One region of the Pseudactinotalea sp. Z1739 genome, then DNA from elsewhere that is predicted to be linked to it. Evidence: riboswitches for the same ligand, from Rfam matches in the RefSeq annotation. Region 1 holds a riboswitch; each other region holds the start of a gene.

Region 1 (10,404 bases):
AACCGGCGCCGAAACGAAGGAGAGGTTGGCAGATGAGGATCGGACTTGGAGTCTTCCTGTTAGTGGTCGGAGCGATCCTGGGCTTCGCCGTCAGGGACAATTTCAACGCTGTGGACCTGACCATGATCGGCTACATCTGCATGGGTGCCGGTGTGCTGGCGATCGTGCTGTCCCTGGTGCTCCAGGGCCAGCGGACCAACACCACCCACCGAGAGGTGGTGGACCGTCGCGACGAGGGGCCCCCGCCGGCACCACGGGCCTGAGCCGGCGGGCTCGGACGGACGCCCTGCGCACGGAGATCGCATGCCAGCGGGTACCCATGTTGCCGCCGCCGTCGAGGACGCGCTGAACCGGCGACTGATCCACTTCCTCCGCAACCGCGGGTGGCGCCCCCGCACCATCGCGCACACCGGGTACGGATCGCCGGACTTCGTGCGCATCCTGGGCCGGGTGGTGATGACCCGCAACCCGCTGCCGGAGGCCGACGCCGAGGCCGACGCACCGGCCAAGCCGGTCCGCGGTTGGCGCCCGTACGTGACGGCGCCGGTGGGAATGATCCCGGTCACGGTCACCATCGACGGCCGGGACCACCACACCCGTGCCGACCGCGGCGGCTACATCGACCTGTCCGTGCACGGCCACGGCCTGGCGCCCGGCTGGCACCAGGTCACCCTGCGCGCCCGGGCCAGCACGCCGGTCCCGGCCCGGGTGCGCATCATCTCCTCCCGGGCCCGGGTCGGCCTGATCAGCGACATTGACGACACCGTGATGATCACCGCCGTACCGCGCCCGTTGATCGCGGTCTGGAACACGTTCGTGCGCCACCACAGCAGCCGCCGGGTGGTTCCGGGGATGGCCCGGTTCTACCGCCGGGTCGAGGAGCAGGTGTCCGACCTGCCGGTGTTCTACCTGTCCACTGGTGCGTGGAACGTGGTGCCCGCGATCGCGGAGTTCCTGCACGAGCACGACTATCCGTTCGGCCCGAAGTTGATGACCGACTGGGGCCCGACCAATACCGGCTGGTTCCGTTCCGGCCGTGAGCACAAGGAGCGCACTCTGCGGCGGCTGCACACCGAGTTCCCGCACGTGCGCTGGGTGCTGGTGGGCGATGACGGTCAGCGCGATCCGGCGATCTACGCCGAGTTCGCCCAAGGGTTCCCCGGGGCAGTGGCGGCGATCGCGATCCGCCAGCTCACCCCCGGCGAGCAGATCCTGTCCCACGGCACCCCGGTGGCCCTCCCCGACGCCGACCGGCGCCGCGGGCTGCGGGGCGCGCCCCAGTTCCTGGGTGGGGACGGTGTGGCCCTGGCCCCCCAGGTCCTCAACGCACTGGCGGACGCAGCGCCCCCGGACTGAGAGAGCGGACCTTTCGGCCGCTCAGCCGATCACCGCACCGAAGGCCAGCCCCAGCGCGTAGGTGACCGCTGCCGCACCCCACCCGATGCCCAGTTGCCGCAGCGCCCGAAGCCAGGGCGAGGATCCGGACAGCAGGCCCACGGTCGCGCCGGTGACCACCAGCGCAACCCCGACCAGCAGCGCGGCCAGCAGCACCGCCAACAGCCCGTTGGCCCCGAACAGGTAGGGCAGTACCGGGATGATCGCCCCGGTGGCGAAGAAGAAGAAACTGGCCACCGCCGCACCCAGGGCCGAGCCGAGCTCGACTGGTGCCGAGCCGGCCCCGAGTGGTTGCTGGCGTTGCGGGTCGGCCACCGCAAGGCGCTCGGCGGCCCGGGCCTGCGCCTCCTGCTCCGGCATCCCCCGGGCGCGGTAGATCAGGGCGAGTTCGTTGGCGTCGACATCCAGGTGCTCGATCACGGTATGGGCCGACGGGCTCGGGGCGGAGGCATCGACGAGTTCCCGCTGGGACTGCACCGAGACGTACTCCCCCGCCGCCATCGACAACGCCCCGGCGAGCAGCCCGGACAGCCCGGCCAGAAGGATGACGTTCGTGGAGGTGCCTGCTGCGCCGATCCCCAGCACCAGAGCAAGGTTGGAGACCAGCCCGTCGTTCATCCCGAACACCGCGGCCCGGAAGGAGCCGGACATCCTGGCCCGGCCCCGCACCGCCAGCGAACGCACCACCTCGGCATGGATCCGCTCGTCAGCGGCCATGGCGTCGGTGGCGTCGTCGTCCTCGGCATAGGCCGAACGCGACTCGGCACGCTGGGCTAGGGCGAGCACGAAGACCGAGCCGAACCATCCGGCCAGCAGGATCAACAGGCGTGACCGCAACGAAGGGCCGCGGGCGCGGCCGGGGTAGTCGGCCAGCAGCTGCTCCCAGTGCGCGGCATGACGCGCTTCGGCATCGGCGAGGGCGTTCAGGATCTGCGCCTCCTCACCACTGCGGCGCTGCGCCAACGCCCGGTAGACCTTGGCCTCGGCCTGCTCCTCGGCCAGGTACCGGCGCCACCGGCGCACCTGGGTCCTACGCGGGGAAGGGTCGGACATGGGGACCAGTGTTGCGTATCCCGGGGCACACCCGATGACGGCGCCGCGCCCGTGTCCACAGCGTTGCCCGGGGCGATCCCGGGGTCCACACCAGACTCGGCGGCGCGGGCCCGGGCCGGGTGTGCCCTGTGAGGCTCCTGGTGGTGAACAGACTGGCGGAACTGCTGGAGTGGGAGCCCGGCCTGGTGCGGCGGGTGCTGCACGCCGTCACCGTGGCGGTGCTGTGCGTGGTGTTCGCGCTGGTGGCCCCGACGTGGTGGGCGCAGGTGACCCCGGCCCCGGCGTGGACGGTCCCACCCGAGCGGGTGCAGGCCGCGACGGAGGCACTGACCCGGCTGCCGGTGGTGGGCGAGCCGCGGGTGCTGGCCGGCTATGACCGCGATCACTTCGGTCCGCCGTGGTTCGATGTGGACGGCAACGGCTGTGACACCCGCAACGATCAACTGGCCCACTGGCTCGCCGAGGTCACCTACGACCCGGTGCAACCGTGCGTGGTGGTGGCCGGTGTGCTGCACGACCCCTACACCGGGCACCGGATCGAGTTCGAACGCGGCCCGGACACCAGTTCAGCGGTACAGATCGACCACGTGGTGGCCCTGGCCGATGCGTGGAGCAAGGGGGCCGATTCCTGGTCGCCGTCAGTGGCCCTGGCCTTTGCCAATGACCCGGGGAACCTCATCGCGGTGGACGGAGCGGCCAACCAGGACAAGGGCGCCTCCGATGCCGCGCACTGGCTGCCCTCCGATGAGCGGTTTCACTGCGCCTACGCCGTCCAGCAGGTACTGATCAAGGACGCCTACCGCCTGGGCGTGACCCCGGAGGAACTGGGCGCGCTCACCGAGATCGTCACGGCCTGCCCGGCCGGCTGACGACGCACAGCCGGCCCGGGGGAGCCACGGCGAACTCTGGACGACCTCAGTCGTGCGGGCGCGGTGCCGGCGGGTAAGGCTCGGCCGGGGCCTGAACGTCCTCGGAGCCCACGGAGGAGTCGGAGCCGAACCTGCTCTTGACCGTGTCGGTGATCTTTTCCGCCACGTGCGAGCCCTGCTCGCGCATGACCTCCCCGACCTTGCTCTCCGCAGCCGAGACCTTTTCCTGCACCGTCGGGTTCTCCCAGACGTTCTTGGCCTGCGCCTTGATCTTGTCGTAGTGCTCCTGGCCGGCGCGGGTACCCAACAGGTATCCCACGGCGGCGCCCAACACGAACCCGACCTTGCCCTTCATAGCATCCACTCCCTCGTTGTCTTCGTGCCTCCACGCTAGCGCTGCTCGCCGTGATCGCACGCCGGGGAGTGCGGTTGGAGCCGCTCCGGTGCGAACCCCGGCCGGATCAGGCCTGCACGATCGCGCGCGCCTCCCTGGCCGCGGCCACCAGATTGCGCAGCGAGGCCGTGGTCTCCTCATAGCCTCGGGTCTTCAGCCCGCAGTCGGGGTTGACCCACAACTGGTGCGGGTCCACCGAGCCCAGCGCGATCCGGAGCAGTCCGGTGAGTTCGGCGGTGCTGGGCACCCGGGGTGAGTGGATGTCGTAGACCCCCGGCCCGATCCCCCGGGCGAAGGAGGAGTCGGCGATGTCCGGGACGATCTCCATCTTGGACCGGGCCGCTTCCACCGAGGTCACGTCGGCATCGAGGCCATCGATAGCCCCGATGACCTCACCGAACTCGGAGTAGCACAGGTGGGTGTGCACCTGGGTGGCGTCCCCGGCGCCGGCGGTAGCCAGCCGGAACGCGTTGACCGACCAGTCCAGGTAGTCCTCGTGTTCTTCCTGGCGCAGCGGCAGCAGTTCCCGAAGCGCCGGCTCATCCACCTGGATCAGCCCGATCCCGGCCGCCTCCAGATCCGCCACCTCATCGCGCAGCGCCAGGGCCACCTGGTTGGCGGTCTCACCCAGCGGCTGATCATCGCGCACGAAGGACCAGGCCAGGATCGTCACCGGACCGGTGAGCATGCCCTTGACCGGCTTGTCCGTGCGGGAGGCGGCGTAGGTGGACCACTGCACCGTGATCGGTTCGGGCCGGGACACGTCACCCCACAGGATCGAGGGCCGGGTGCACCGGGATCCGTAGGACTGCACCCACCCGTTCTGGGTGACCGCGAAACCGTCGAGGTTCTCGGCGAAGTACTGCACCATGTCGTTGCGCTCGGGTTCGCCGTGCACCAACACATCCAGGCCCAGTTCCTCCTGCAGCGCGATCACCCGGTCGATCTCGGCGCGCATCGCCGCCAGGTACTCCTCTCCGGTGATGTCGCCGCGTCGTGCCTGCGCCCGGGCGCGCCGCACCTCGGCGGTCTGCGGGAACGACCCGATCGTCGTCGTCGGCAACTCCGGTAGGTCCAGCGCCGCCCGCTGGGCGGCCTGCCGGGTGGGGTAGTCGCTGCGCGCGAAGTCGGCCTTCGACAGCCGGCCCGTGCGCTCACGCACCACGGGCACCGTGACCCCCTCGGCGCCGGCCCGATCGGCCCGCACCGCGCGGGAGGCCTCGAACGCCCCGGCGGCCCGCTCGGGCCCGGCCGCCAGGGCCCGGACCTCACCGACCTTCTCATCGGCGAACGCCAGCCAGGACCGCAGCTGCTCGGGCAGCTGGGGTTCATCGGCCACGGTGTGCGGCACGTGGAACAGCGAGGTGGAGGTGGACACCGCCACGGTGGCCTCGGGCCCGGCAGCGCCGCGCAGGGCGGTGAGTTTCTCGTGGGCGGCGTCCAGGTCGGTGCGCCACACGTTGTGCCCATCGACCAGCCCGGCCACCAGGGTCACCCCGGACAGGTCCGCACCCGCCACGTCGTCGGGGATGTCCCCGCGCACCAGGTCCAGTCCGATCGCCTCCACCCCGCTTCGGGCCAACGGGGTGAACGCGCTGCCCAGCCGGTGGTAGGGCGCGGCCACGAACAGCGCCGGTCGCTCACTCGCCCCGGCCAGGGTGGTGTAGACCCGGGAGACCAGTTCGCCGAGTTCGGCCCGGGAGATCGGCCAGGTGTCGGAGACCAGCCCCGGCTCGTCCAGCTGCACCCAGGGAGCACCGGCCTCGGCGAAGGCGGCCAGCCACCGGGCGTACACCGCGGTCAGGTCATCGATACGGTCCAGCGGGTTGAAGCCGTCCGGGGCCGCCTCACTGGCCTTGGACAGCAGCAGGAACGTGATCGGACCCACCAGCACCGGGCGGGTGATCACGCCGTCCTCGGCGGCCTCGGTGAACGCTGCCACGCTGGGGGTCTCAACCAGATCGAAGGCGGTCTCCGGGCCGATCTCGGGCACCAGGTAGTGATAGTTGGAGTCGAACCACTTGGTCATCTCCAGCGGTGCCCGGTCACCCTCCCCGCGGGCCACGGTGAAGTAGCCGGCCAGGTCCAGCGATCCGTTCTGGTCGCGCAGGTCGTCGAACCGCGCCGGGATCGCCCCCACCTGTGCGGCCACCGAGAGCACCTGGTCATAGAAGGTGAAGTCGGAGGGGATCGAGGCGTCCTGGGCGTCCAGACCCAGGCCACGCAGGCGGGTGCGCAGATCCGCACGCAGCGCGCGTGCGGATGCGGTCAGTTCGGCGGCGTCGGTGCGGCCGGCCCAGAAGGACTCCACGGCTCGTTTGAGTTCGCGATCCGGGCCGATCCGGGGGTAGCCCAGGATGGTGGCGGCGGGGAACGGGGTGTGCTGTGTCATGAGACTTCCTGTTCGGGTGCGGTTGAAGATCAAGCCGACGACGGCGGGGCCGGGTGGGGCGCTCCTCGCCGGGGCTCAGGCCAGGGTGGGAACCGGGCGCAGCCCGGACCCGTAGAGCAGGTCCAGTGCCGGCGTGGCGGTGTTGAAGGTGTACACGTGCAGGCCGGGTGCCCCGAGGGCGAGGATGTCGTTGACCAGCGAGCGGGTGGCCTGCAGACCCAGCCGGTAGGCCTCCTGCTTGGAGGCAGCTCCATCCAGCGTGGCCAATAGACCCTCGGGGGGGCGTACGCCGGTGAGCTGGTGCAGCTTGCGCAGCCGGCGCGGGTCGGTCAACGGGATCACCCCCGGCAGGATCGGGATGTGCACCCCGGCCGAGCGGGCCTGTTCCAGCAGCGCGGCGTAGTGCCCGGCGTCGTAGAAGATCTGGGTGATCGCGAAGTCGGCACCGGCCTCCTGCTTCTCCACCAGGGCGGCGATGTCACGCGGGTCGACCACCGGGTTACCGGTCTTGTCGCGCAGTGCGCCGGGATAGGTCGCCACCGAGATGCTCAGCGGGTTCACCTGCCCGGTGGTGGCACCGGCATCGCCGAACCGTTCGGCCTCGATGGACCGCAGCAGGCGCACCAGTTGGCTGGAGCGGGTCAGCCCCTGCGGGTGCGGCTCCCAGTCCGGTTCGCCCGCGGGTGGGTCCCCGCGCAGGGCGAGGAAGTCGCGCACCCCCTCGTCGAGCAGGTCCTCGATCACCCCGCGCAGTTCCCCCGCGGAGGCCCCCACACAGGTCAGGTGGGCGATCGGGGTGACCTCGGTCTCGGTGACGACCCGCCGGATCAACTCCCGTGAGGTCTCCCGGGTGGAGCCGGACGCGCCGTAGGTGATGGAGAAGAAGTCCGGTTGGGCCGCGGCCAGTTCCGCGAGGGTGCGTACCAGGGCGCGCTCGCCCTTCTCCGAGCGCGGGGGGTAGAGCTCGAAGGAGATGGTCGGTCGGTCGGAGGGCACACGAAGAAGGCTAGCCGTGCTCATCGGATGCGCCCGTCGGGGGATGCCTGCATGAAGAACTCCATCGGTCCTGGCGTGAGCACCCTTCCCGCGGGAGGCTTCCGTTGGGGGTTGCTGCGGCGTCGTGGAGCCAGGTCTCTCGGCCGCTCTGGATGGTCGGTAGCCAGACTACGGGCCTGCTGCCGGGCAGGCACAAGAGTAAAGTCCGCCCGTCTCATCCCCTGAGATTCCGGTCTGGCTGGCGCCGTGACGCTCGTGAGGTGTCCGCAACGCCCCGGGACGCACTCGGCTTGCGCCGTAGGGTGGTCGCGTGCGCGCCGACCGGGACCCGATCCATCAGGCCCATCAACAGTGGGTCCGGCACGGCTGGGCTGAAGCCGCCGACGGCATGGCCCTGGTCACCTCGATCGTGCGGGTCAACCAGTTGCTGGCCGAGCGCATCGATTCGGTCCTGCGCCCGATGGAGTTGACCTTCGCCCGGTACGAGGTGCTCCGGTTACTGTCGTTCGCCGCCGGAGGGGAGATGGCGATGTCCCGGATGGGCTCCTTGCTGCAGGTGCACCCGACCAGTGTGACCAGCCTGGTCGAGCGGCTGGTGCGGCAGGGCTACGTGGAGCGGGTGCGCAGCAACTCCGACGGCCGGGTCGTGCTGGCCTCCCTGACCGTTACCGGGAGGACGGCCGTGGAGGAGGCGACCAGCGCGCTCAACGCCGAGGTCTTCATCCGACCCGGTCTGCCGCCCGAACAGGTTCGGGAACTGACGAAGTTGCTGGGCCTGATGCGCGCCGACGGCGGCGATCAGGTGCAGCCACCCCCTATCGAGGAATAGTTGGATGTCCTAGTATCTGGAGTAGTCGCACCCGACGGTGAGCCGAGGACGCCATGACCGAACAAGCACGACCCCTGCATGTGCCGGAGCACCCGGTCCGCGTCGTCACCGCTGCCAGCCTGTTCGACGGGCACGACGCCTCGATCAACATCATGCGCCGGATCATGCAGTCCCAGGGCGCCGAGGTGGTGCACCTGGGCCACAACCGGTCGGTGCAGGAGGTCGCCGAAGCCGCCCTGGAGGAGGACGTCCAGGCCGTTGCCGTCTCCTCCTACCAGGGCGGGCACGTGGAGTACTTCGAGTACCTCGTCGACCAGCTCGCCGAACGCGGCGCCGGCCACATCAAGGTGGTCGGCGGCGGGGGCGGCGTGATCGTGCCCGAGGAGATCACTCGGCTACGCGAATCGGGAGTGACGATCTTCTCCCCCGAGGACGGTCAACGACTCGGCCTGCCGGGGATGGTCAACCAGGTCATCGAACAGGCCGACGTCGACCTGTGGGAACTCGGCGGAGCAGACGCCCACGCCGTCCTGGCCGGTGACCGGACGGCGCTGGCCCGGGCGGTCACCGGCGTCGAACTGGGGCGCATCAGCGAGGCCGACCGAGGCCGGTACGCCGAGGCGGCCGCGCGCAACCCGGTGCCGGTGCTGGGTATCACCGGCACCGGGGGGTCGGGCAAGTCGTCCCTGACCGATGAGGTGCTGCGCCGCTTCCGGGTGGACCAGGGCGACCGGTTACGCATCGCGGTGCTGGCCATCGACCCCACGCGCCGCAAGGGCGGTGGTGCGCTGCTGGCCGACCGGATCCGGATGAACGCACTGGGCGGTGAGCAGACCTACTTCCGCTCCATGGCGACCCGCGGGCACAGCGAGGTGCCCGAGGCGGTACCGGCCGTCCTCGAGATCCTCAAGGCCGCGGGTTTCGACCTCATCATCGTCGAGACCCCCGGGATCGGGCAGGGTGACGCGGGCATCGTTCCGCTGGCCGATGTGTCCCTGTATGTGATGACGCCGGAGTTCGGAGCGGCCAGCCAACTGGAGAAGATCGACATGCTCGACTTCGCCGACGTGGTCGCGATCAACAAGTTCGAGCGCCGCGGAGCGATGGATGCGCTGCGCGATGTGGGCCGCCAGATGGTGCGCAACCGGGAGGCCTTCGGTTCCAAGCCACAGGACATGCCCGTCTACGGCACCTCCGCGGCCACCTTCAACGACGACGGCGTGACGGCGCTGTACCAGGAGCTGCGCGACCGCCTCGGCGAACGCGGCCTGGACGTGGGCGAGGGCGCGTTGCCCAGAGTCGACGTCCAGTACTCGTCGATGATCACCCCGGTGGTCCCCGCGGCACGGGTGCGCTACCTGTCCGAGATCGCCGAAACGGTCCGGGCCTACCATGCCGACACCGAGACCTACGCCGATGCGGCCAGCCGGGTGCAGCACCTGGAGTTCACACTCGAGGAGTTGTCCGCGGCAGGCAAGGCGCACGACGACGTGGCCCGGCTTGCCGAGGACGCACGCCGGGCGTTGCCGGCCGAGGTGCTCGAACAGCAGCAGCAGTGGCCCGCGACGGTGCAGGTCTACTCCGGGACCGAGCACACGGTGCGAGTGCGCGAGCGTGACATCACCACCCGCCTGACCCGGGAATCCCTGTCCGGCACGAAGGTGCCCCGGGTGGCACTGCCGCGCTTCCGCGACGCCGGGGACATGGTGCGCTTCTGGCGCCGGGAGAACCTGCCCGGGCGCTTCCCGTTCACCGCCGGGCTCTATGCGTTCAAGCGGGCCGATGAGGATCCGACCCGGATGTTCGCCGGTGAGGGCGACGCCTTCCGCACCAACCGGCGGTTCAAACTGCTCTCCGAGGGCCAGCCGGCCACTCGGCTGTCCACCGCGTTCGATTCGGTCACCCTCTACGGTCACGACCCTGCCGCCCGGCCCGATATCTACGGCAAGGTCGGCACCTCCGGTGTCTCGATCGCCTCGCTGGAGGATATGAAGGCTCTCTACGACGGCTTCGACCTGGTGTCGCCGGCCACCTCGGTGTCGATGACGATCAACGGGCCCGCGCCCACCGTGCTGGCGTTCTTCCTCAATGCCGCCATCGACCAGCAGCTGGACGCCTTCCGCCAGGACGAGGGGCGCGAGCCCTCAGCCGCCGAAGCCGAGGAGTTGCGCGGGCACGCCCTGGCGAACGTGCGCGGCACCGTGCAGGCCGACATCCTCAAGGAGGACCAGGGGCAGAACACCTGCCTGTTCACCACCGAGTTCTCGCTGCGGATGATGGGCGACATCCAGCAGTGGTTCATCGACAACGGGGTGCGCAACTTCTACTCGGTCTCGATCTCCGGCTATCACATCGCCGAGGCCGGGGCGAACCCGCTCAGCCAGTTGGCGTTCACGTTGGCCAACGGGTTCACGTACGTGGAGTCCTACCTGGCCCGGGGGATGGACATCGACGACTTCGCACCCAACCTGTCCTT
Region 2 (10,404 bases), on a different contig from region 1:
ACCCCCGCGCAGCACCACCGCGTTCCCGCTCTTGAGTGCCAGGCCGGCGGCATCGACTGTGACGTTCGGGCGTGCCTCGTAGATCATGCCCACCACCCCCATGGGCACCCGCACCTGCCGCACCCGCAACCCGTTGGGCAACGTGGAACCGTGCAACACCTCCCCCACCGGGTCCGGCAGGGCCGCCAGGTCCCGCAACGCCTCGGCGATCCCCTCGACGCGGCCGGCGTCCAGGGTGAGCCGGTCCAGCAGGCCCGGGCTCATCCCGCCGGCCTCCTCCCGGCGCACGTCCACATCGTTGGCGGCCACGATCCGGTCGGTGGCATCCACCAACGCATCGGCCATCCGGTGCAGTGCGGCGTCCTTGGTGGCCCGGGTGGCCCGCGCCAGGGCGCGGGCGGCCACCTTCGCGTCGGCGGCCACCTGCTGCACCTGCGCCGTCACGTCCGCGGCGGGCTGCGCCGTCGTCTGAGTCATGCAGCCAAGCCTACGCCGCCGCCGCGCTCCCAGGCCGCGGCCGGTGCGCTGCGGCCGTCGATCCGGGCCCGTCCGCCACGGGAACCGGCGAGGGCTGCCACACCGGTTCCCTCTAGGATCGCGCCTATGGACACCGCGTCGTTCTCCTCCCTGATCGCTTCGGCCCAGGAGTACCTGAACCCCAGCGAGGCGGAGGACCGGAAGTCGGGTGATGTCGCAGCCACCCTGGTGACGGCCGCCGGCGCGCGGTACTCAGGGGTGTGCATCGACACCCCGTGCGGAACCGGCTTCTGCGCCGAACACGCCGCTATCGCCGCGATGGTGACGGCCGGAGAGTTCCGTATCGCCCAGATCGTGGCAGTGTGGCGCGATGAGGCCGGCACCCTGCACGTGGTCTCACCGTGCGGACGCTGCCGCGAGTTCATCCGACAGATCGACCCGGCGAACATCGACACCCAGGTGATCCTCGGACCGGGGCGCTCGGCACCGCTACGCGACCTGTTGCCCGAGAACGACTGGCCGGCCGGGACCGCCTGAGAAGGACGGCTCATCGCACCCGCACCGGGGCACGCCGGGAGCGAGCAGGCGTCGCCGCGGGCGTGACCGGAGCCGTCGCCGGCGTACGCAGCCCGAGTTCGGTCAGCGCCGGCAGCAGGTCCTGGGCCAGAGCCACCACATCGGTGGGTACCGAGGCCGGCACCACGGTGAACCCGTCGGCTCCGCCGGCCCGGACCCACGCGTTCCAGAGCGTGGCGAGGTCCTCGGCGGTCCCGATGGTGCGCAGAGCCGGCAGGCCGGAAGGCAGTTCCAGTGAGGACAGCAGGTCCCAGCGTGCCTGTGCGCTGGCCCGATCGGCGGAGATCACCGTGTGCACATCGACCAGCACCTTGACGTCACCGGGTGCCCGGCCCCACTCGATTGCCGCTTCACGGATCGCAGCCCGGGCGGCACGGGCCTCCTCCAGGGTTGCCACCGACAGCCGTGCCACGTCAGCGCGCGCCGCAGCCAGCTCGGCGTCCACACCGTTGCGCACCGGTACCACCACCAGTGGGCGGACTGGTTCGCGAACCACATCATCCACGGTGCGCTTGCGGGGTGCGGCCACCGGCGCGTCCAGCACCGCATCCACCGTGCGCGCACCGGTGCCCTGGGCGGTGGCGCCCTGCTCGAGCTGCCAGCCCGCGCGCTGGGCACTGGCCCGGTGCACCGAGGCGATGGCACCAGCGACGTGTTCGGGGCGCGTGATGCCCAGCGGAACTGTGGCCACCAGGGCGGCCCGGGTGGTGTGCCGGGCAAGGCGGGAGGTAGCCAGCGCCCCGTCCAGCCAGGCGTCCCGGCGCCGCTTACCACCGAGCCGGAATGTCTCATCCAGCGAGATCAGGTCTACCCCGCCCCGGTCGGCGAGGGAGGCCAGGCCGGCCAGGCGGCCCATGATGAATTGCTCGGTCTCGGCGTTGCGCTCGCGCTGCCAGTCCCGGGGCGCGCCGGCATTGGATAGATCCAATCCGACCAGGGACGCGGTCTCGTTCACAGATGCAGGTACAGCAGACATGGGGTGCTCACTCTCGGTGCAAGAAAGGGCTCAACATTGCTGCCTCAGCGCGGGTCGCACGCCCGGTGTGTCACGCATCGGGCTCAGGTGCGCACCGACCGGCTGAGGGGTGGCGCCGAGGGGCCGTCAGAGGGCCCGAGGCTGCCGGTTGAGGTGTCGGCTCAGGCCGACATGAAGCAGCAACACATCGCACACATCACACAGGAGACGTGGCGTCGCTGGTACGCAAGGGTCCTGTCGGTGTGCATCGCTGTCTTCATCCTTCTGTCTGCACCGCGGGGAGCGGTGATGCGCTTGCCGGGGGCCATGTGGCCCGCGGCCAGGTCATCTCCCGGAGCACCCCGCCGCGCGGGGGGTTGCCGGTCAGCAAGCCGGGACTTGGCGCTGACGCTCTGAACCTGGGATCAACCTATGAGTCGGATAGTTGCCGTGTCAACTATCTTGCCGTGTCAACTACCTAAGGGCTGCGCATTCGGTCGCCACGACGCGGTCCCAGTCCGAGACGCCGGAGCGCGCCGTCGGCTGATGCGACCGTCTCGCCGGCCTCAGTCGGTGCGGTCCAGCACCACCAGGTCATCCCGGTGCACCACCGCGCGGGCACTGTCCGGGCCGAACTGCTCCCGCATCTGCACCGAGGTGCGGCCCAGACGCGCAGGGAGTTCCTCAGCGCTGTAGGAGGCCAAGCCTCGAGCCACCACCCGGCCGGCTGGATCCAGCACGTCGATCGGGTCGCCGGCGTCGAACTCCCCCGTCACGTCCACCACGCCGGCCGCCAGCAGCGACTTCTTCCCGGCAGTGATCGCCTGCACCGCACCCTCGTCGACGCTGATCGAACCTCCGGTGTGCGCGGCGTGGGCCAACCACAGCCGCCGGGCATTGGTGCGCCGTCGGGCCGGCTCGAACCAGGTGCCCACGTCCTCACCGGACAACACGGCCCCGGCATTGTGTGCCGCGGTCACCACCACCGGGATCCCGGCGCCGGAGGCGATCGCGGCGGACTCCAACTTCGAGACCATGCCCCCGGTGCCCACCGCCCCGCCTCGTGCGGTGACCTCGATGCCCTCCAGGTCTCGTCGGTCCCGGACGCGTGCGATCCGCCGGGCACCGGGCAGCCGGGGCGAGCGATCGTACAGGGCGTCGACGTCGGTGAGCAGCACCAGGGCGTCGGCTTTGGACAGGTGCGAGACCAGAGCGGCCAGCCGGTCATTGTCACCGAACTTGATCTCCTGGGTGGCCACGGCGTCGTTCTCGTTGATCACCGGCACCACTCCCAGCGCCAGCAGTCGTTCGACGTTGCGCTGGACGTTGCGGTGATGGGCCCGGCGCACCACATCCTCCACGGTGAGCAGCACTTGGCCGACGGTGAGCCCGTGGGCACCGAACGCGCGCGTGTAGTGCGCCATCAAGAGCCCTTGCCCGACGCTGGCCGCGGCCTGGGCGGTTGCCAGGTCCCGGGGCCGGCCGCTGAGCCCGAGGACGCCCAGCGCCGAGGCGATGGCCCCGGAGGAGACCAGCACCACCTGCCCACCCGCGGCTCGGCGACGGGCCAGGACCTCGACGAGCGCGGTGAGCTTGTGTACATCCAGCCGCCCAGCCGCGTCGGTGAGCGAGGAGGAGCCGATCTTGACCACGACTCGTCGGGCGCGACCGGGGTCCCCCAGTTCACGCCGGTCCGTCACGGTCTTGGTCACGGCACCATTGTGGCGCACCCGATCACGATTCGGACGGGACCGTCCATGTACTGGGCGCCCCGGGTCCCGTGCGGTGCGCGCCGATGAGGTGACCTCACTGCTCCCGGTCGGTCCACAACTCCTCGCGAGCGGCAGCCTTGGCGTCCATCCGGTTGTGGAACTCCTCGCGCTTCTCCGCCCGAGTAGGCCGCTGCCGCTCCTCCAGACGCACGTCGGAGCCGCGAGCGCCCAGGAGTTCGGGGCCGGTCATCATGGTCGGCTCCCAGTCGAAGACCACGCCCTCGGGGCCGTCACCGATCACGACCTCCGCACCCGGGGTGGCGCCCGCTTCGAACAGCGCCTCCTCCACTCCCAGGCGGGCCAGCCGGTCGGCGAGGTAACCCACGGCCTCATCGTTGGCGAAGTCGGTCTGGCGCACCCAGCGCTCTGGTTTGGTGCCGGTGATCAGGAAGTACTCGTGGTCACTCTTGCGCCGGGTGACAGCGAACCCGGTTTCGTCCACCGCGCGGGGGCGCAGCACCGTCGGGGTTGGCTCCGGCGGTGGGGCGGCATCGCGGGCCTGTTGCACGATCTCGGCCAGTCTGAAGGACAGCGGCCGAAGGCCCTTGCGCGCTACCGCGGAGACCTCGAACACCTCCAGGCCACGGGCCTCCAGGTCGGGCCGCACCAGATCGGCCAGGTCCTGGGCCTCGGGCACGTCCACCTTGTTCAGCACCACCAACCGGGGGCGCTGCGCCAGCGGCACCCGGCCACCTTCGATTCCGACGTCGGCACTGTAGGCGTCCAGTTCCGCCTCGATCGCGTCCAGATCGCTGATCGGGTCCCGGTTCGGCTCCAGGGTGGCGCAGTCCAGCACATGGACGATCACGGCACACCGCTCGATGTGTCGCAGGAACTCCAGGCCCAAACCCCTGCCCTGGGAGGCGCCGGGGATCAGCCCGGGCACGTCGGCCATCGTGAACCGGGCCTGTCCGGCCTGGACCACTCCCAGGTTCGGCACCAGAGTGGTGAACGGATAGTCGGCGATCTTGGGCCGCGCCGCGCTCATCGCCGCGATCAGGGAGGACTTGCCCGCCGAGGGGAAGCCGACCAGAGCCACATCGGCCACGGTCTTGAGTTCCAGTACCAGGTCCCGCTCCTGCCCGGGTTCCCCGAGCAGGGCGAATCCGGGAGCCTTGCGTTTGCGCGAGGCCAGGGCGGCATTGCCGAGCCCGCCGTTACCCCCGGCCGCGGCGACGTACTCGGTGCCGTGGCCGACCAGGTCGGCCAGGATCTCGCCCTTGGCGGTCTTGACCACGGTGCCGTCGGGGACAGCGAGGACCAGGTGCTCGCCCTTCTTGCCGGTGCGGTTGTCCCCCATCCCCTGGGTGCCGTTGCCGGCGCGGCGGTGCGGAGAGTGGTGGTAGTCCAGCAGCGTGGTGACCTGGCTGTCCACCCGCAGGATCACGTCACCGCCGGGTCCGCCGTTGGCGCCATCTGGGCCCCCCAGAGGCTTGAACTTCTCCCGGTGGACCGACACGCAGCCGTTGCCGCCGTCACCGCCGCGTACGTGCAGCATCACGTGGTCGACGAAACTGGCCATCACTACCCTCCTCCGGTGGTTGTGGGTCGGGCGCCGGAACCGGCTGGGAATACGAAAGCGGGGGCGCCCCGACTGCTAGCCGGTGCGCCCCCGCCGATGTCGAATCTCAGGCGTCCACAAGCGTGACGTCGACGACCTTGCGGCCCCGCCGGCTTCCGAACTGAACCTGTCCTGCGGACAGCGCGTAGAGGGTGTCGTCCCTACCGCGAGCCACGTTGATACCGGGGTGGAACTTGGTGCCGCGCTGCCGCACCAGGATCTCACCGGCCTTGACGTCCTGCCCACCGAACCGCTTGACTCCCAGCCGCTGTGCGTTGGAGTCGCGGCCGTTCCGGGTAGAACTCGCGCCCTTCTTCGTTGCCATGACGTACCTGCTTCCTGGGAGTGTTAGGCGATTCCGGTGACCTTCAGGCGGGTCAACTTCTGGCGATGACCGGCCCGACGGCGGTAACGGGTCTTGTTCTTGTACTTACCGATAGTGATCTTCGGGCCCTTCTCGTCCCGGACGATCTCGGCGGAGACTGTCACCCTGGCCAGTGCGTCGGCGTCGGTGGTCACCTTCTCGCCGTCCACCACCAGCACGGGGGTGAGTTCCACGGAGTCGCCCGCGTCACCGGAGAGCCGGTCCACGACCACGATGTCACCCACGGACACCTTCTCCTGCCGGCCACCGGCCTTGACGATCGCGTACACCACGTTTGCTCATTCCTTCTCGCGGACAACATCTGAGGTCCTTCGAGGCTGGATATCTGCAGCCGGCCCCGGCACGAAGCGGGCGGGCACACGAGGATCACAGCGCATGCGAAGGGTTGCGGCGCACGAGGCACCGACGCCCAAGGTTACGCGAACGGGGCAGTGCGAGCAAACCCCACGCCCTGTGATGTGGGCCTCTGACTGTGAGGTTCACCGCTCCGGGCCCACCGGGCACCAGCGGACGCGGCAGCGCCACGCAATGGGCTGGTCTGCCCATGGCTGTAGGGCCGGTTCGGCACTGCCGGGCGCTAATCTTGGCGGGCGATGCCTGACTCAACGATGGATCCGCTGCGCCCTCCGGTGCTGCCGGCTCACTACCCGCGCACGACGACGCAACTGCTGTTGGCACTTCCCGGTGACCCCTTCGTGCACGCCCGGGAGCGGGGGGCCCGGGCCTGGCAGGCCCTGTCCGAACTGATCGAGTTCCTCCCGGCCGAGCAGGGCAGACTCCGCGAGGAGTTCACCAATCTGAGGCGGCAGCTCGAGCAGTTCGAGATCCACGCCCGGAACTGGCGCATCGACGGGGACCAGTTGCGTACCGTGCGTCGCCACCCGCCGCCCCCCTGGGGTGAGGAACGGGTGCGGGGCGGAGCGCCGGTAGCATCCGAGCCGGCGCCGCGCCATCACCAGGACGAGCCGGTGTTCGGTTTCGCCGCCACCCTGGTGACGGTGCGCGATCACCTGGCGGTCACCGCTGGGGCGCTGACCGGCACCAAGGCCGGAGCGATGGGCACCCTGCACGCGCTGTACCTGGCCGGCCGCGTCGTGTACGGCGCCGACGCCGCCTTCCATCTTGCCGCGATGTTCACCGCGGCCGTGTGGGACTTCGAGCGCCCGGGGATGCCACCGCTGCCCTCGGCTGCGGGCCGGATCGAGTTGCGCTCCTCGCCGCGGGCGATCCCGCAGACCCGCTGGGCCCGCTACGCCCGGTTGATGTTCCTGCAGAACCGGGTGGAACTGACCACTGACGCCGGTCACGAGGTGATCGGCGGGTCCGAACCGATCGCCTTCCTCATGCACGTGGCGCCACCGACGCCGGGCACCGCCGAGTTCCTGGCCGATCCGGCCCAGAGGTATCTGCCGGTCGACCGGTTCGAGGACCTGGGGATGATCCACTTCTGTAGCGCGGACGGCTACTCCCTGGGTGCGGTGGCTGTGGCGGATTGGCTGGCCCAGCCCGGCGTGGTGGTCGGCCAACCCGAATGGACGTCCCTGGCCCCGGTTGAGTTGTCGGTGCACGCCCAGGTGGTCTGGGCACTGGAGGCCGGCGGGTTCGTGGCCGGTGCTGCGGTGCTCGGGGCACCGATGCGTCGGGGCGTGGCCCATCCCCCGCTCCACCCCAGTATCGCCGCACGCTCGCGCCGCTCACGGGCTGCTGCCAACGCTGCCGACGCCCCTGGGTCCGGCCCCACCGGGCCAGACCCGCACCCAGGGGTGCACCTGCTGCGTCCTGCCCCGCACCTGCAGCCCTACCTGGGGCAGGCTGCGAGCCGGAAGCAGGCCGCCCGGCGCCACACGCGGAACCGGCTCGAGGTCGGGCCCGCCTCGCCGTTGCAGCCGTGGCTGCAGTATCTGGCCGCACCGGCGATCGTGATCGCCGGCCTGGGCTTGGCGTTGTCCGACTCGGCCGGTTGGGTGGTGACCATCAGCATGCTGGTCGCCCTGCTGGCGGTGATCGAACCGTGGGCGTGGTGGGCCGGCCAGTGGCTGTTGGACCGCGACTGGCGACGGATGGTCGCGGTGTACAGGCCGGGTGGCTCCCCTGAGGCGACCAGGCAGTTCGCCCAGCGGGCAGAGTTGCGCTTCGACGGCGCGAACATCGGAGTGCGCGGAGCCGGTGGGCATGAGGCGTGGCTCGCCGCCGGTTCCGATCAGGACCTGGGCGTGGTCACGTTGGTGCGCCTCACACACGAAGGTCACACATGGGCTTTCGCCTTCGCCGATCGCCTGGAGCGGTGGCGCCTGTTGCTCCCCGCACCCGAGTGGGCCCCCGGCGGGGACGTGGAAGGGCTGGCAGCGTTCGCACGGCGCGCCGGGCTGGACCTGGCCGATGCGTACACACCACCGCGCCGGCTGGGCGAACCCACGTTCAGCGGTAGGGGTGCCGACTCCGTGCGCCGGTCCAGGGGCCCCTACACCCGGGCGATGCTGTGGCCGATGTGGTGGGCGCTGGGGGTCTTCCTGGTCACCATCGCCGCTTCCGGTTCCACGCACCAGGTGTTCCTGCTGACCGTGGCGCTACTGGCCGGTGGCCCGGTGGTGGTCCGTCGCGTGGTGCGCACCTGGTTACAGGGTCGATCCCGTGGGAGCGCGCCGGGGCGCATGAAGACGACGAACGGCTCGAGGGGCCGGTAACCCAGCCAGTCCGGACCCGATGGCGTGGTCAGTCCCGGGCGATGATCGTCATCGGCCGGGACTGCCCGGGTTCACACAGCCAGGCTGGTTCAGGTGCTCGGCGTCGGGTGAGCAGCCTCAGGCTCTGCGGCCGGTACCTCCGGTACCTGCGCTCCGTCCGACTCACTACCGCCGGCGGCCTGCTCACCCTTGTCCGCCTCGTCAGCGGAGCCGCCGGGCTCGGCCGCGACGGACTCGGCGGTCGCTGCGGGCTGGTCAACCTCGTCCGGTTGACCCGGCTCACCCACTTGGCCGGACCCATCCGCCTGGCCCGCCTCGTCAGACCCACCCGACTCATCCGCTATGTCGGACGTCTCGGCCTTCTCGGACCCGTCATCGTCGGACTTCTTTTCGGACTTGTGGTGGTCGGCCTCAGCGGACTCCTCGGACTTGTCGTCGTCGGACTCCGCGGACGCGCCGGCCTCATCGGTTCTCCCGGTCTCAGCCTCCTTGGCGTCCTGCTCGGCGTGAGCGGTCGCTGCTGCAGCGGCGATGTTGGCCAGCGCAGCGCGCACCTGGGCACGCTGCTGTTCGTCCGGAGCGGAATCCCCGCGGCCGCTCTTGCCCTTTCCGCCCCGCCGGGAACGCTCGTCGGGGTCCACGGGGTCAGCGTGTATCTGGTACCCGCGACCGTTGCAGTGCTCACAACTGTCGCTGAACGCCTCCAGCAGCCCCTGGCCGATCCGTTTGCGGGTCATCTGCACCAGGCCGAGCGAGGTCACCTCGGCCACCTGGTATCGGGTGCGATCCCGACCCAGGCACTCCACCAGCCGGCGCAGCACCAGGTCCCGGTTGGCCTCGAGCACCATGTCGATGAAGTCGATCACGATGATCCCGCCGATATCGCGCAGCCGCAGTTGGCGCACGATCTCCTCGGCGGCCTCGAGGTTGTTGCGGGTGACCGTTTCCTCCAGGGTCCCGCCAGTACCGGTGAACTTGCCGGTGTTGACGTCCACCACGGTCATCGCCTCGGTGTCATCGATCACGAGGGAACCGCCCGAAGGCAACCAGACCTTGCGATCCAGGGCCTTGGCGATCTGCTCATCGATCCGTAACTCGGCGAACAAGTCCTTGTTGTCGGTCCAGTGGTAGACCCGCGTGCTCAGGTCCGGAGCCACCGCCTGGACATACTCCGAGATCGTCTTCCAGGCCTCATCACCAGAGATGGTCAGGGAGTTGAAGTCCTCGTTGAAGACATCGCGCACCACCCGCAGCGACAACTCGGGTTCACCCTTGAGCAAGGTCGGGGCGGTAAGCGACTTACGGGCGACCTTCTTCTCGATGTCGGCCCACTGCTTGCCCAGCCGTTCCACGTCCCGGCGCAACTCTTCCTCGCTGGCCCCCTCGGCCGCGGTGCGCACGATCACGCCCTGATCGTCCGGGACGATCTCCTTGAGCAGCTTCTTCAACCGGTTCCGCTCGGTGTCGGGAAGTTTCCGGGAGATCCCGGTCATCGCACCGGAGGGCACCAGCACCAGGTACCGGCCGGCCAGGGTGATCTGGGAGGTCAGCCGGGCGCCCTTGTGACCGACCGGGTCCTTGGTGACCTGCACCAGCACGCTGTCACCGGAGGAGAGCGCCTGTTCGATCCGGCGAGGCTGCCCTTCCAGACCTGCGGCGTCCCAGTTCACCTCACCGGCATAGAGCACGGCGTTACGGCCCTTGCCGATGTCGATGAAGGCGGCCTCCATCGAGGGCAGCACGTTCTGCACGCGGCCCAGATAGACGTTGCCGACCAGGGACACCTGCGTCTTGCGAGCGACGTAGTGCTCCACGAGCACCTCGTCCTCGAGCACCGCGACCTGGGTGCGCCCATCACGTTCGCGCACCACCATGTCGCGCTTGACCGACTCCCGGCGGGCCAGGAACTCGGCCTCGGTGATGATCGACCGGCGGCGCTGGGAATCCCTGCCGTCGCGTCGGCGCTGCCGCTTGGCCTCCAACCGGGTGGAGCC
Region 3 (10,404 bases), 110 kb from region 1:
AACTGGGCGTCGGCCCAGTCCAGGACGGCCTGGGTGTACTCGGTCCGCACGGGTTCGACGGACAACGCCAGATCGTGCCGGCCTCCCCCGAACTGGTGCACCCGCACGTGCGTGCCCAGGCGTGCGGCGCAGTGGGTCATGTCCTCCACCGCCAGCACCGCATCGGTACCGGCCAGGTCTTCCACGCTCGGACGCGTGGGATGACCGGAGGCACCGCTGGTGCACACCAGCACCGGAGCGGTGATGTCCAGACCGTGCCGGACCCGGCGCTGGGCCCGGACCACCGAGGCAAGCCAACCGGCACGCACCGGAAAGGCCGCCAGCGGTTTCCAGTCGAGGTTGTAGTCGAACTCGCCATCCGCCTCGGCGTGCACGCTACGCCCGTAGGACTCGCCCAGGGTGCTGACCACCAGATCCGGGGCGACCTGGCCCAGCGTGGCCACCAGCGGCCGCAGCAGACGGCGCACCGGCGCCGGACGGTTGAGGTCGAACCACGGGCTGTTCAGCACCACCGCATCGATCAGGGCAGGATTGCGGTCGGCGTACAGCGCGGCCATCAGTCCGCCGGTGGAATGGCCCATCAGCACCACCTGACGCACCCCGGTGGCGCGGATGATGCGCATGGCGGCGGTGATCTCTTCGGCGTGCACCCCGATCCCGCTGGACCAGCCGGGCCGGCGCCCGTCTCGGATGGAGCGGCCGTGGTCCCGCAGGTCCAGGGCGTAGAAGTGATAACCACGCCCCGCCCACGCCGCGCCGTGCCCGGCCTGGAAGAAGTAGTCGGCGAACCCGTGCAGATACAGCACCGCCGTCGTGGGTTGACGGCGGCCCGTTTGCCTCGCTCGGTGGCGCACCAGGGTGGCAACCGGCGTTCCGTGGCGGTCGGGGCGCAGGCGCAGCGTGCGCGCCCGCCAGGGTTCCCCGAGGACGTCGGGCCGCCAGGTGCCTTCGTTACGGGAGGCGCCGTCGTCGTCGTCGTCGGCCCCAATCGGGTGGGTGTGGGCGGGAGAGGTACTCACCCTCCCATCCTCACACCGGAGCCGCCGGCGAGTGGTGAGTACGCTGGTTCCAGTCGGGGTCACATCGGCACGCGGGCCGGTGCCGAGCGCCGCAGCAAACCCGAGGAGGACACAACGCATGAGTGCTGTCGCGATCCTGGGGGCCGGCATCATGGCCTCCGCCCTGACCGTGCCGCTGACCCGCAACGGACATCGGGTCCACCTGGTGGGCACCCACCTGGACACCGAGATCATCGACGCCATCCAGCGCACCGGAGTGCACCCGCACCTGGGGATCGCGTTGCCGGAGGGGGTCACCGCCTTCCAGCTCGAGCAGGCCCGGGAGGCGTTCGCGGGGGCTGAGGTGGCCATCAGCGGGGTGAACTCCTTCGGGGTGACCTGGGCCGGGCAGCAACTGAGCGCACTGCTGCGGCCCGGGATGCGGGTGCTCTCGATCACCAAGGGCATGGACGCCGATGGGGCCGGGGACCTGCGCATCCTTCCCGAGGTGCTGATGGAACAGGTGGGCGCCGGACTGGCCGGGCAGGTGACGTGGTCGGCGATCGTGGGGCCCTCCATCGCCGGGGAGGTCGCGGTGGAGCACGACACCGCCGTGGTGTTCACCGGCACCGACCAGGAATCCCTGGACGCCCTGGCGCACATGTTCCGCACCGATGCTTACCACGTGTGGACGTCCACCGACTTCCTCGGGCACGAGATCGGGGCCGCCACCAAGAACGTCTACGCCTTCGCGGCCGGGTTCATGGAGGGGCTGCTCGACGCTGCCGGCGAGGGCACCGGGCAATACCGCCGGTACAACTACGGAGCCGCGGTGTTCGCCCAGGGCACCCGGGAGATGCTGCGGTTCATCGAACTGCTCGGTGGGGACCGGGAGACCACCACCGGTCTGGCCGGTGTGGGGGACTTGTTCGTCACCTCCATGGGTGGGCGCAACGTGCGGGCCGGCCGTTACGTGGGGTCGGGGGTGCCGTTCTCGGAGGTGCGCGACCAGCACATGAAAGGCGTCACCTTGGAGGGGGTTGCGGCGATCGAGGTGATCGGGGCGGCGATCGAGAAACTCACTGAGCGAGAGGTGATCGAGGCCGAGGAGTTCCCGCTGCTGCGGCACCTGTACGGGATCATCGCCCACGATGAGCCCCTGGAGATGCCGTTCAGGGACTTCTTCGGCGGGATGCGCTGATGCGGGGCTGACGTGCCGGGGCTGGCGCCCGGCCGTCGTCGTGCACTGCCGTCGTCGTGCACTGCCGTCGTCGTGCACTGCCGTCGTCGTGCACTGTGGGCGTCTTGCAGTGTGGGACGGCCCGGAGTCCATGTTGGCCCGCCCGGTGCTGGGACGTAACGTGGCGCCCGACCATCCAGAGCAGCCGAGAGATCTGGCTCGACGACGCTGCAGCAACCACCGCGGGCGCGGAAGGTGCTACCGCCAGGAGCGATGGAGGCAGCCATGAGCGATCCACAACCTCGATGTTCCCTGCCCGAGGGTGTGGGAGCGGCCACCGTGGGCGTGCGCGGGGGCCAGCAGCGCACCGAGTTCGGCGAGATCGCCGAGCCGATGTTCCTCACCCAGGGCTACGCCTACGAACGGGCCGCCGACGCCGAGGCGGCCTTCGCCGGCGAACTCGACATCTTCACCTACTCCCGCTACTCCAACCCCACCGTTGCCGCGTTCGAGGAACGGATGCGCCTGCTGGAGGGTGCGCAGGCGTGCTACGCCACCGCCAGCGGTATGTCCGCGCTGTTCGCCGCGATCGCCCCCCTGGTGAAACAGGGCGGGCGGATCGTGGCCGGCAAGGCGCTGTTCGGATCCACCTTCGTGGTGCTGGACCAGATCATGGGCCAGTGGGGGGTCCGCACCGACTACGTCGATGCCCATGACCTCGAGGACTGGGAGCGGGCCCTGGCCACCCCGGCGGATCTGGTGCTGTTCGAGACCCCCTCGAACCCGATGATGGACCTGGTCGACATCGCTGCGGTCTCGCGGCTGGCCCACCGCGCCGGTGCGCTGGTGATCGTGGACAACGTGTTCGCCACCCCGGTGCTGCAGCGACCCTTGGAGTTCGGCGCCGATATCATCGTGTACTCGGCCACCAAGCACATCGACGGGCAGGGCCGGGTGATGGGCGGGGCGGTGCTTGGCCCGCGCGAGATCATCTGTGGCCCGGTGCAGGACTTCATCCGCAACACCGGTCCAACCCTGAGCCCGTTCAACGCCTGGGTACTCCTGAAGGGGCTGGAAACGCTCGCGCTGCGGGTGCGGGCCCAGAGCGCGGCAGCGTGGGAACTGGCCACCTGGCTGGAGGGGCATCCCGGGGTGGCATCGGTGCGGTACCCACTACTGGATTCTCACCCTCAGCAGGTGCTCGCCAAGGAACAGATGAGCGGTGGGGGAACCGTGGTCACTTTCGATGTGGCCGCTGATGGCGCCGGTGGGGCCGGGCAGGTCAAGGAGCGCACGTTCGCGGTTCTGGACGCCCTGCGGATCGTGGACCTGTCCAACAACCTGGGCGATGTGAAGTCGATGGTCACCCACCCGGCCACGACGACGCACCGCAAGTTGGGTGCGGCCGGTCAGGCCGCGATCGGGGTCACCCCCGCCACCGTGCGCCTGTCGGTGGGCCTGGAGGACGTGCCGGACCTGCGCGCCGATCTCGACCAGGCTCTGGGCCGGCTTCGCTGACGCGTGCTGGGTCGGTCAGGGCGCGTCCACGATGCTGCCGTTGCGGGGCAGCCCCTGGGGGAAGGTGATCGACACCGCCTCGGTGCTGGCCGCTTCGAGGGACGTCATGGCTTGCAGGTGCAGGTGGGGCTCGGTGCTGTTGCCGGAGTTACCGCACTCACCCACCTGTTCCCCGGCGAGGACCGGATCGCCTGCGTGTAGTGCGATGCTGCCCAGCCGCAGATGGCACAGCGCCACGAACGGGCCACCGGCTGCCGGCTGGATGATCAGGTGGTTACCGGCCAGGCCGGGGAAGCCCCGCGCGGCCCGCCGGGGCTGGGTCAACGCGTAACCGATCGAGGGCAGCCCACGAACGCTCATGTGGTCCGGCTCCCCGTCATGCACTGCGGCGATCCTGCCGGACAACGGGGCCAGCACGGCCCGGCCGAACCCGTGGAACCGCTCCGGTTGCTCCGGGCGCAGCAGGGAGGTGAGGGTGAACGGCGCCGAGCGCCCGCGTTCGTCGACGGGCACGAAGTCGATCGAGTAGGCGGTGCCGAACCGTGTGGTGCCATGGCTGGGCACCCGGTTGGCAGGGCTGTTCCGGACCGACCATCGGCCCCGGAACGGGTAGCGCAGTTCGAGGACGTCACCCCCGTCAGTGCTGGTGTGCATCGATCCGAGCATAGGCCGCAGGAGCCCGGGCCGGTGTTGGTGCCGGGGCCAGCCCCCCGCAGGGTGTTCCTCGGTGGTATCGGCTGCCCTACCTGCGTTGCTGCCCCTACCTGCGTTGACTTCGCGGCAAACGTCCTGACGTCGCGCCTGGGGCATCGCGCTCTCACGATAGATGCCGCGAAGTCGACACCTGGCCCGATTGGTTGGGGGGTTGGCTGGGCTAGGTGGGGGTTGGCTGGTCCGGTGGCGGCGGGTTGGTCAGGTGGCGAGGTGGCGGCCGGCCGGGTCAGACGACGCCGTAGAGGCGGTCGCCGGCGTCGCCCAGGCCGGGCACGATGTAGGCCTTCTCGTTCAGGCCCTCGTCCACCGCGGCGGTCACGATCGTCACGTCCGCGCGGTCTCCCACAGCCTCCTCCACCGCGCCGAGCCCTTCGGGTGCGGCGAGCAGACAGATTGCGGTCACGTCGCGGGCACCGCGTTCGAACAGGTACTCGATCGAGGCCACCAGGGTGCCGCCGGTCGCCAGCATCGGGTCCAGTACGAAGCACTGCCGGCCGGTCAGATCATCGGGCAGCCGGTTGGCGTAGGTGATCGCCTCCAACGTGTCTTCATCACGCTGTAATCCCAGGAACCCGACCTCCGCCGTGGGCAGCAGCCGGGTCATCCCCTCCAGCATGCCCAGGCCGGCGCGCAGGATCGGCACCACGATCGGCTGTGGATCGGCGATCCTGGTGCCGATCGTGGAGGTGACCGGGGTGGAGATGCGCACCGGCTCGGTGCCCACCTCCCGGGTGGCCTCATAGGCCAGGAGGGTGACCAGTTCCTCGGTGAGTTGACGGAACGTGGGAGATGGCGTGCGCTCATCCCGCAGGACCGTGAGTTTGTGGGCGATCAGTGGGTGCTCGACTACGTGCAGGCGCATGACGCCCAACCTACCGACCAGGCACACTGGCCACCATGACAACCGGTGCACAGGAATCAGATTCGGATCACACCGGCACCGCTCCGACCGCGGGTGCAGGCGCCGACCGCAGTCGTGGGGGTGCGGGCGTCAGCCGAAGCCCGCGCGCCGATCCCACTGCCGACCCCGCCGCCGATCCATCCATTCCCCGGCCCGGCGATGCGGCCGCGATGCGCCTGGCCCTGCGCGAGGCAGCCACGGCCGGCGCCGCCGGTGACGTGCCGATCGGGGCGGTGGTGCTCGACCCCGAGGGTGAGGTGATCGCCGTCGGGCACAACGCCAGGGAGGCCAGTGCCGACCCGACGGCACACGCCGAGATCCTCGCCCTGCGCGCGGCCGGGAGGGCGATGGGCAGCTGGCGCCTGACCGGGTGCACGCTGGTGGTGACGCTCGAGCCGTGCGCGATGTGCGCCGGGGCGGCGGTGCTGGCCCGGGTGGCCCGGGTGGTGCTGGGGGCCTGGGACCCCAAGGCGGGCGCGTGCGGATCCACCCGTGACATCGTTCGCGACTCCAGATTGCCGCACCGAACGGAGGTGACCGGTGACGTGCTCGGCCCCGAGTGCGCCCAACTGCTGCGGGACTTCTTCGCCGAGCGACGCTGAGCGGCCCGCTTTCCAGAGGCGCCCAGGGGAGCCGGTCCGGTCCGCTACAAGGGTGCTGGTAACGCCGCCACCAGCGCCGTGAGTGTCTCGGAGGTGCCGGCGTGCACCAGCACGTCGGCGAGCGCGTCGCCCCGGGTGCTGCCGCGGTTCACGATCGCCACCGGTTGGTCGTTCTTGGCGGCGTGCCGCACGAACCGCAGACCGGACATCACGGCCAGGGAGGAGCCGAGCACCACCAATGCCTCGCCCTCCTCAACCATGGCGTAGGCGCGGGCGACCCGGTCCTTGGGGACGTTCTCACCGAAGTAGACGATGTCGGGCTTGAGGATCCCCCCGCACACCGGGCAGGGCAGGATGCGGAAGCCCTCGGTGGCTTCGATCACCGCGTCGGCGTCCGGGGCGATCTCCACGTCGGCGACGCTGACCTCATCGGCGAAACCGGGGTTGAGTTCCTCCAGTTCGCGGTGCAGTTCGGTGCGCGCCATCCGATGGCCGCAGGTGAGGCAGATGACGGCGTCGTAGTGACCGTGCAGGTCGATCACCCGCCTCGAGCCGGCCGCCTGATGCAGCAGGTCCACGTTCTGGGTGATCACGCCGTTGACCAGGCCGGTGCCCTCCATGGCTGCCAGCGCCCGGTGGCCCCGGTTCGGTTCGGTGGTGCGCATGTGCCGCCAGCCCACGTGGTTCCGGGCCCAGTAGTGGCGGCGGAAGCCGTGGTTGGACACGAACTGCTGGTAGGTCATCGGGGTACGCGGCGGGGAGTCCGGCCCCCGGTAGTCGGGGATTCCGGAGTCGGTTGACATCCCCGCGCCGGTCAGTGCGGTCCACTGCCTGCCGCGCAGCAGGTCCACCAGTTCGTCCAACGCGTCACTCACGCCATGAGCCTACGGCCGCGGGGCGGTGAGTGAGGTGCCGGGTGCTCGTCGTGCGCAGCGAAGGGGTCGGCGATATCGTGCAGCCAGGCGGCCATGGCATGAAGGCGACGGAGGCGGTCATGATCTCCCGGGACATCTCTCGACGAAACCTTCTCGGACTGGGTCTGGGGCTGGGGGCCGGTGCGGCCCTGGCCGGGTGTGCGCCCGCCACGTCCAACCCGAACGCGGGCCCGACACTGCCCCCGGCGGACGGTCCGGTGCGGCTCACGTACTGGTCCTGGCTGAAGGACCTGCAGGTGGTCTGCGACATCTGGAACGAGGCCAACCCGGACGTACAGGTGGAGGCGGTGTGGATCCAGGGCGGCAACGCCGGCGGATACCAGAAACTCTTCTCCGCCCTCGCCTCCGGCGGCGGGCCGGACATCGGCCAGGTGGAGTTCCGCCAGATCCCTGCCTTCCTCCTCGTCAACGGCCTGGTGGAGATCGGCCGGTACGGCATGGGCGAGGTCACCGACCGGTACGACGAGGCCCTGATCAACCAGATCACCTTCAACGACGGAATGTTCGGGGTGCCCCAGGACTCGGGCCCGGTGGGCTTCTACTACCGCCACGACCTGTTCGACTCCATCGGCGCGCAACCACCGGGCACCTGGGAGGAGTGGTTGGAACTGGCCCGCGAGGTCCGCACCACCGGGGCGTACCTGGAGGCCTTCGACGTCGGGGACACCTCTCCGTTCGCCGCCTACGCCACCCAGGCGGGAGCGAATTGGTGGCAGATCGACGGCGATTCCTGGGTGGTGAACATGACCGATGAGGCCACCCTGGAGGTCGCGGACTTCTTCGACCGTGCCGTGGACGAGGACCTGCTGCACACCGGCTTCGGCCCCTACTCCCCGGGATGGTTCGCCGCCGCCGGCAACGATCAGATCTTCGCGGCCACCGGCGCCTCGTGGGCCGATGCCCTGATCCAGGGGGTGGCCGCCACCGAGGGGCTGTGGCACGTGGCCCCGATGCCGGCCTGGGCGCAGGGCTTCGGGTCGACCTACCTCGGTGGGTCCACCGCGGCGGTGATGGCCAATACGCGCTACCCGGCCGAGGCGCTGGACTTCTGCATCTGGATGACCACATCCGAGGAGGGGATCGACGCGATGATCGAGCACTGCGGCATCGGCTGGTCGCCGTCTCCGGACTTCATCGGTTCCTCCCGGAGGGAGCCGTCGGAGTTCTTCGGCGGGCAGAACTACAACGAGGAGGTCTTCGTGCCGGCCGCCGATCAGCAGAACCTGGAGTGGACCTGGGCACCGACGACGCAGCGCGTCTTCGACATCCTCGGTGACGGGTTCCGGCGCAAACTGACCGCGGGGCAGAGTTTCGTGACGTCGATGCACGAGGCCGAGGAAGCCACCGTGAAGGTCCTCGCCGATACCGGCCTGAATGTGAGGTCGGCATGAAGCGCGCCGAACCGGGGCGTACCGGGCCGGGCGGATCGGGCACGGCGACCGGGGACCGCCCGAGCAGGCGCGAGGACGCGGCCGGCGAGCGGAGCGCAGGAGCGCGCCCGGCCCGTGGTGGCAGAACCCACCGCAACGCCCAGATGCGGCGCGCGCCGTGGTTGTTGCTGACCCCGTTCGTGGTGGTGTTCTTCTTCGCGTTCCTGCTCCCGATCGCCTACGCGGTCGTGCAGAGCTTCGTTCGGGTGGAGCGCCAGGGCCTGTTCGGGGAGGAGGGCATCACCTCCACCTTCGCCGGGGTGGGCAACTACGCGGCGGCCCTGGAGAACGCCGAGTTCGTCGCCTCGATCGGGCGGGTGCTGCTGTTCGGCGCGGTGCAGGTGCCGGTGATGATCGTGTTCGCCACGGTGCTGGCGCTACTGCTGGAGACCGCCTCGGCGAGATGGCCGGCCTTCTTCCGGGCCACGTACTTCATGCCCTACGGGGTGCCGGGGGTGATCGCCACCATCCTGTGGTCCTTCCTGTACCTGCCGGGTCTGAGCCCGGTCGTGGACGTGGCCGAGGCGGTGGGGATCTCCATCGACTTCCTGGGCCCCGGAGTGGTGTTGTGGTCGATCGCGAACATCGTGACCTGGACCTACACCGGCTACAACATGCTCATCATCGTCGCCCAGCTCAAATCCATCCCGGGCGATATCTACGAGGCGGCGCGCATGGACGGCGCCGGTACCTTGCGGATCGCCGGGTCCATCCAGCTGCCGCTGATCCGGCCGGCGCTGATGCTCGCCACCGTCTTCTCCATCATCGGCACCCTGCAACTCTTCGCCGAACCTCAGGTGTTGCAGAGCGTCTCCCCGGCGATCAACAACGACTACACCCCGAACCTGTCGGCGTACAACTCCGCGTTCAACTACAACGACTACGGGGTGGCGGCGGCCCAGTCAGTCCTCATCGCGCTGGCGGCATTCGTGCTGTCCTTCACCTTCCTACGTCTGGTGAACCGGAAGGAGAAGCTCTGATGACCGCGCTCGCCCCGACCTCCGCGCGCACCGCCCGGCGCCAGGACCGCGCCAAGAACAAGGCCAAGCCCGGCGGCACCCCGCAGTCGCGCATCATCGTTACCGGCCTGCTCGTGGTGGCGGCACTGTACTTCCTGGTCCCGGTCTACTGGGTGGTCGTGGCGGCCACGAAGAGCACCGAGGACCTGTTCGCTACCAACGGGTTCTGGTTCGCCGAGAACTTCAACCTGCTGTCCAACATCACCCAGGTGCTCACCTATGACGGCGGCATCTTCGTGCGCTGGTTCGCGAACTCGGTCTTCTACTCCGGTGTCGGTGGTCTGATCGCCACCTACTTCGCCGCCGCCGGCGGGTATGCCCTGGGCAAGTACGTCTTCCCGGGCCGGGAGTTGGTGTTCGGGATCGTGCTCGGTGGGGTGCTGGTGCCGGCGACGGCCACCGCGCTTCCACTGTTCCTGCTGTTCAGCCAACTGGGGATGGCCAACACCTACGCGAGTGTGCTCATCCCCTCCCTGGTCTCTCCGTTCGGGCTGTTCCTGTGCCGGATCTACTCCACGGCCACGGTGCCGGACTCCCTGATGGAGGCCGCCCGGATGGACGGTGCGGGGGAACTGCGGATCTTCCACGTGATCGGGCTGCGGGCGATGGTGCCGGCACTGGTCACCGTGTTCCTGTTCCAACTCGTGGGGATCTGGAACAACTACTTCCTGCCGCTGGTGATGCTGGCGGATCAGAACCTCTACCCGATCACGCTGGGCCTGAACAACTGGCTCTCCCAGGTGGACCGGCTGCCGGAGTTCTACGAACTCACCACCGGCGGGGTGCTGGTCTCGGTGGTCCCGCTGGCGATCGCGATGATCGTGCTGCAACGGTTCTGGCGCGGCGGGCTGACAGCGGGTGCGGTGAAGGAGTAGCCACCCGCGGTCACCTCCGGCTGGACGACGGCGGCGTCACCCCGGCAGGGAACCCCACCCGGTGAGGAATCCCACCCCGGCCAGGCCGCCGGCAACCAGACCGCCCCAGACGATGGCGGCGATGATCTGCCAGACCAACACGCGGGTGCGGGCGTAGCCCACGCTCACCATGATGAAGGTGGTCACGGAGATCGCCATGACGGTCGGCGCCAGCAGGGAGGCCAGCGGTACC

The links. A riboswitch is a leader RNA that binds a small molecule or an ion and turns the genes downstream of it on or off. The one in region 1 is predicted to bind S-adenosylmethionine.
Region 2: another riboswitch for S-adenosylmethionine. It lies ahead of ACO0LV_RS15430 (hypothetical protein); the one in region 1 lies ahead of ACO0LV_RS04055 (methylenetetrahydrofolate reductase).
Region 3: another riboswitch for S-adenosylmethionine. It lies ahead of ACO0LV_RS03555 (O-succinylhomoserine sulfhydrylase); the one in region 1 lies ahead of ACO0LV_RS04055 (methylenetetrahydrofolate reductase).

What each region holds. Positions count from the first base shown of each region.
Region 1 is NZ_JBMPQA010000002.1:343,443-353,846, forward strand. It holds gene ACO0LV_RS04025 (DUF6458 family protein) at 33-263, shown strand; gene ACO0LV_RS04030 (App1 family protein) at 304-1,356, shown strand; gene ACO0LV_RS04035 (VIT1/CCC1 transporter family protein) at 1,378-2,448, opposite strand; gene ACO0LV_RS04040 (HNH endonuclease family protein) at 2,592-3,317, shown strand; gene ACO0LV_RS04045 (YtxH domain-containing protein) at 3,364-3,672, opposite strand; gene metE (5-methyltetrahydropteroyltriglutamate--homocysteine S-methyltransferase) at 3,779-6,103, opposite strand; gene ACO0LV_RS04055 (methylenetetrahydrofolate reductase) at 6,179-7,099, opposite strand; SAM riboswitch class I at 7,158-7,258, opposite strand; gene ACO0LV_RS04060 (MarR family winged helix-turn-helix transcriptional regulator) at 7,410-7,928, shown strand; gene icmF (fused isobutyryl-CoA mutase/GTPase IcmF) at 7,982-10,404, shown strand, end outside.
Region 2 is NZ_JBMPQA010000013.1:5,828-16,231, forward strand. It holds gene ACO0LV_RS15420 (glutamate-5-semialdehyde dehydrogenase) at 1-477, opposite strand, end outside; gene ACO0LV_RS15425 (cytidine deaminase family protein) at 604-1,014, shown strand; gene ACO0LV_RS15430 (hypothetical protein) at 1,025-2,029, opposite strand; SAM riboswitch class IV at 2,315-2,428, opposite strand; gene proB (glutamate 5-kinase) at 2,575-3,720, opposite strand; gene obgE (GTPase ObgE) at 3,815-5,302, opposite strand; gene rpmA (50S ribosomal protein L27) at 5,409-5,666, opposite strand; gene rplU (50S ribosomal protein L21) at 5,690-5,998, opposite strand; gene ACO0LV_RS15455 (hypothetical protein) at 6,320-8,410, shown strand; gene ACO0LV_RS15460 (Rne/Rng family ribonuclease) at 8,500-10,404, opposite strand, start outside.
Region 3 is NZ_JBMPQA010000002.1:234,475-244,878, reverse strand. It holds gene ACO0LV_RS03565 (alpha/beta hydrolase) at 1-1,019, opposite strand, end outside; gene ACO0LV_RS03560 (NAD(P)H-dependent glycerol-3-phosphate dehydrogenase) at 1,138-2,199, shown strand; SAM riboswitch class I at 2,368-2,458, shown strand; gene ACO0LV_RS03555 (O-succinylhomoserine sulfhydrylase) at 2,464-3,696, shown strand; gene ACO0LV_RS03550 (M23 family metallopeptidase) at 3,712-4,350, opposite strand; gene upp (uracil phosphoribosyltransferase) at 4,637-5,272, opposite strand; gene ACO0LV_RS03540 (nucleoside deaminase) at 5,308-5,913, shown strand; gene ACO0LV_RS03535 (Sir2 family NAD-dependent protein deacetylase) at 5,958-6,716, opposite strand; gene ACO0LV_RS03530 (ABC transporter substrate-binding protein) at 6,887-8,239, shown strand; gene ACO0LV_RS03525 (carbohydrate ABC transporter permease) at 8,383-9,258, shown strand; gene ACO0LV_RS03520 (carbohydrate ABC transporter permease) at 9,258-10,172, shown strand; gene ACO0LV_RS03515 (hypothetical protein) at 10,209-10,404, opposite strand, start outside.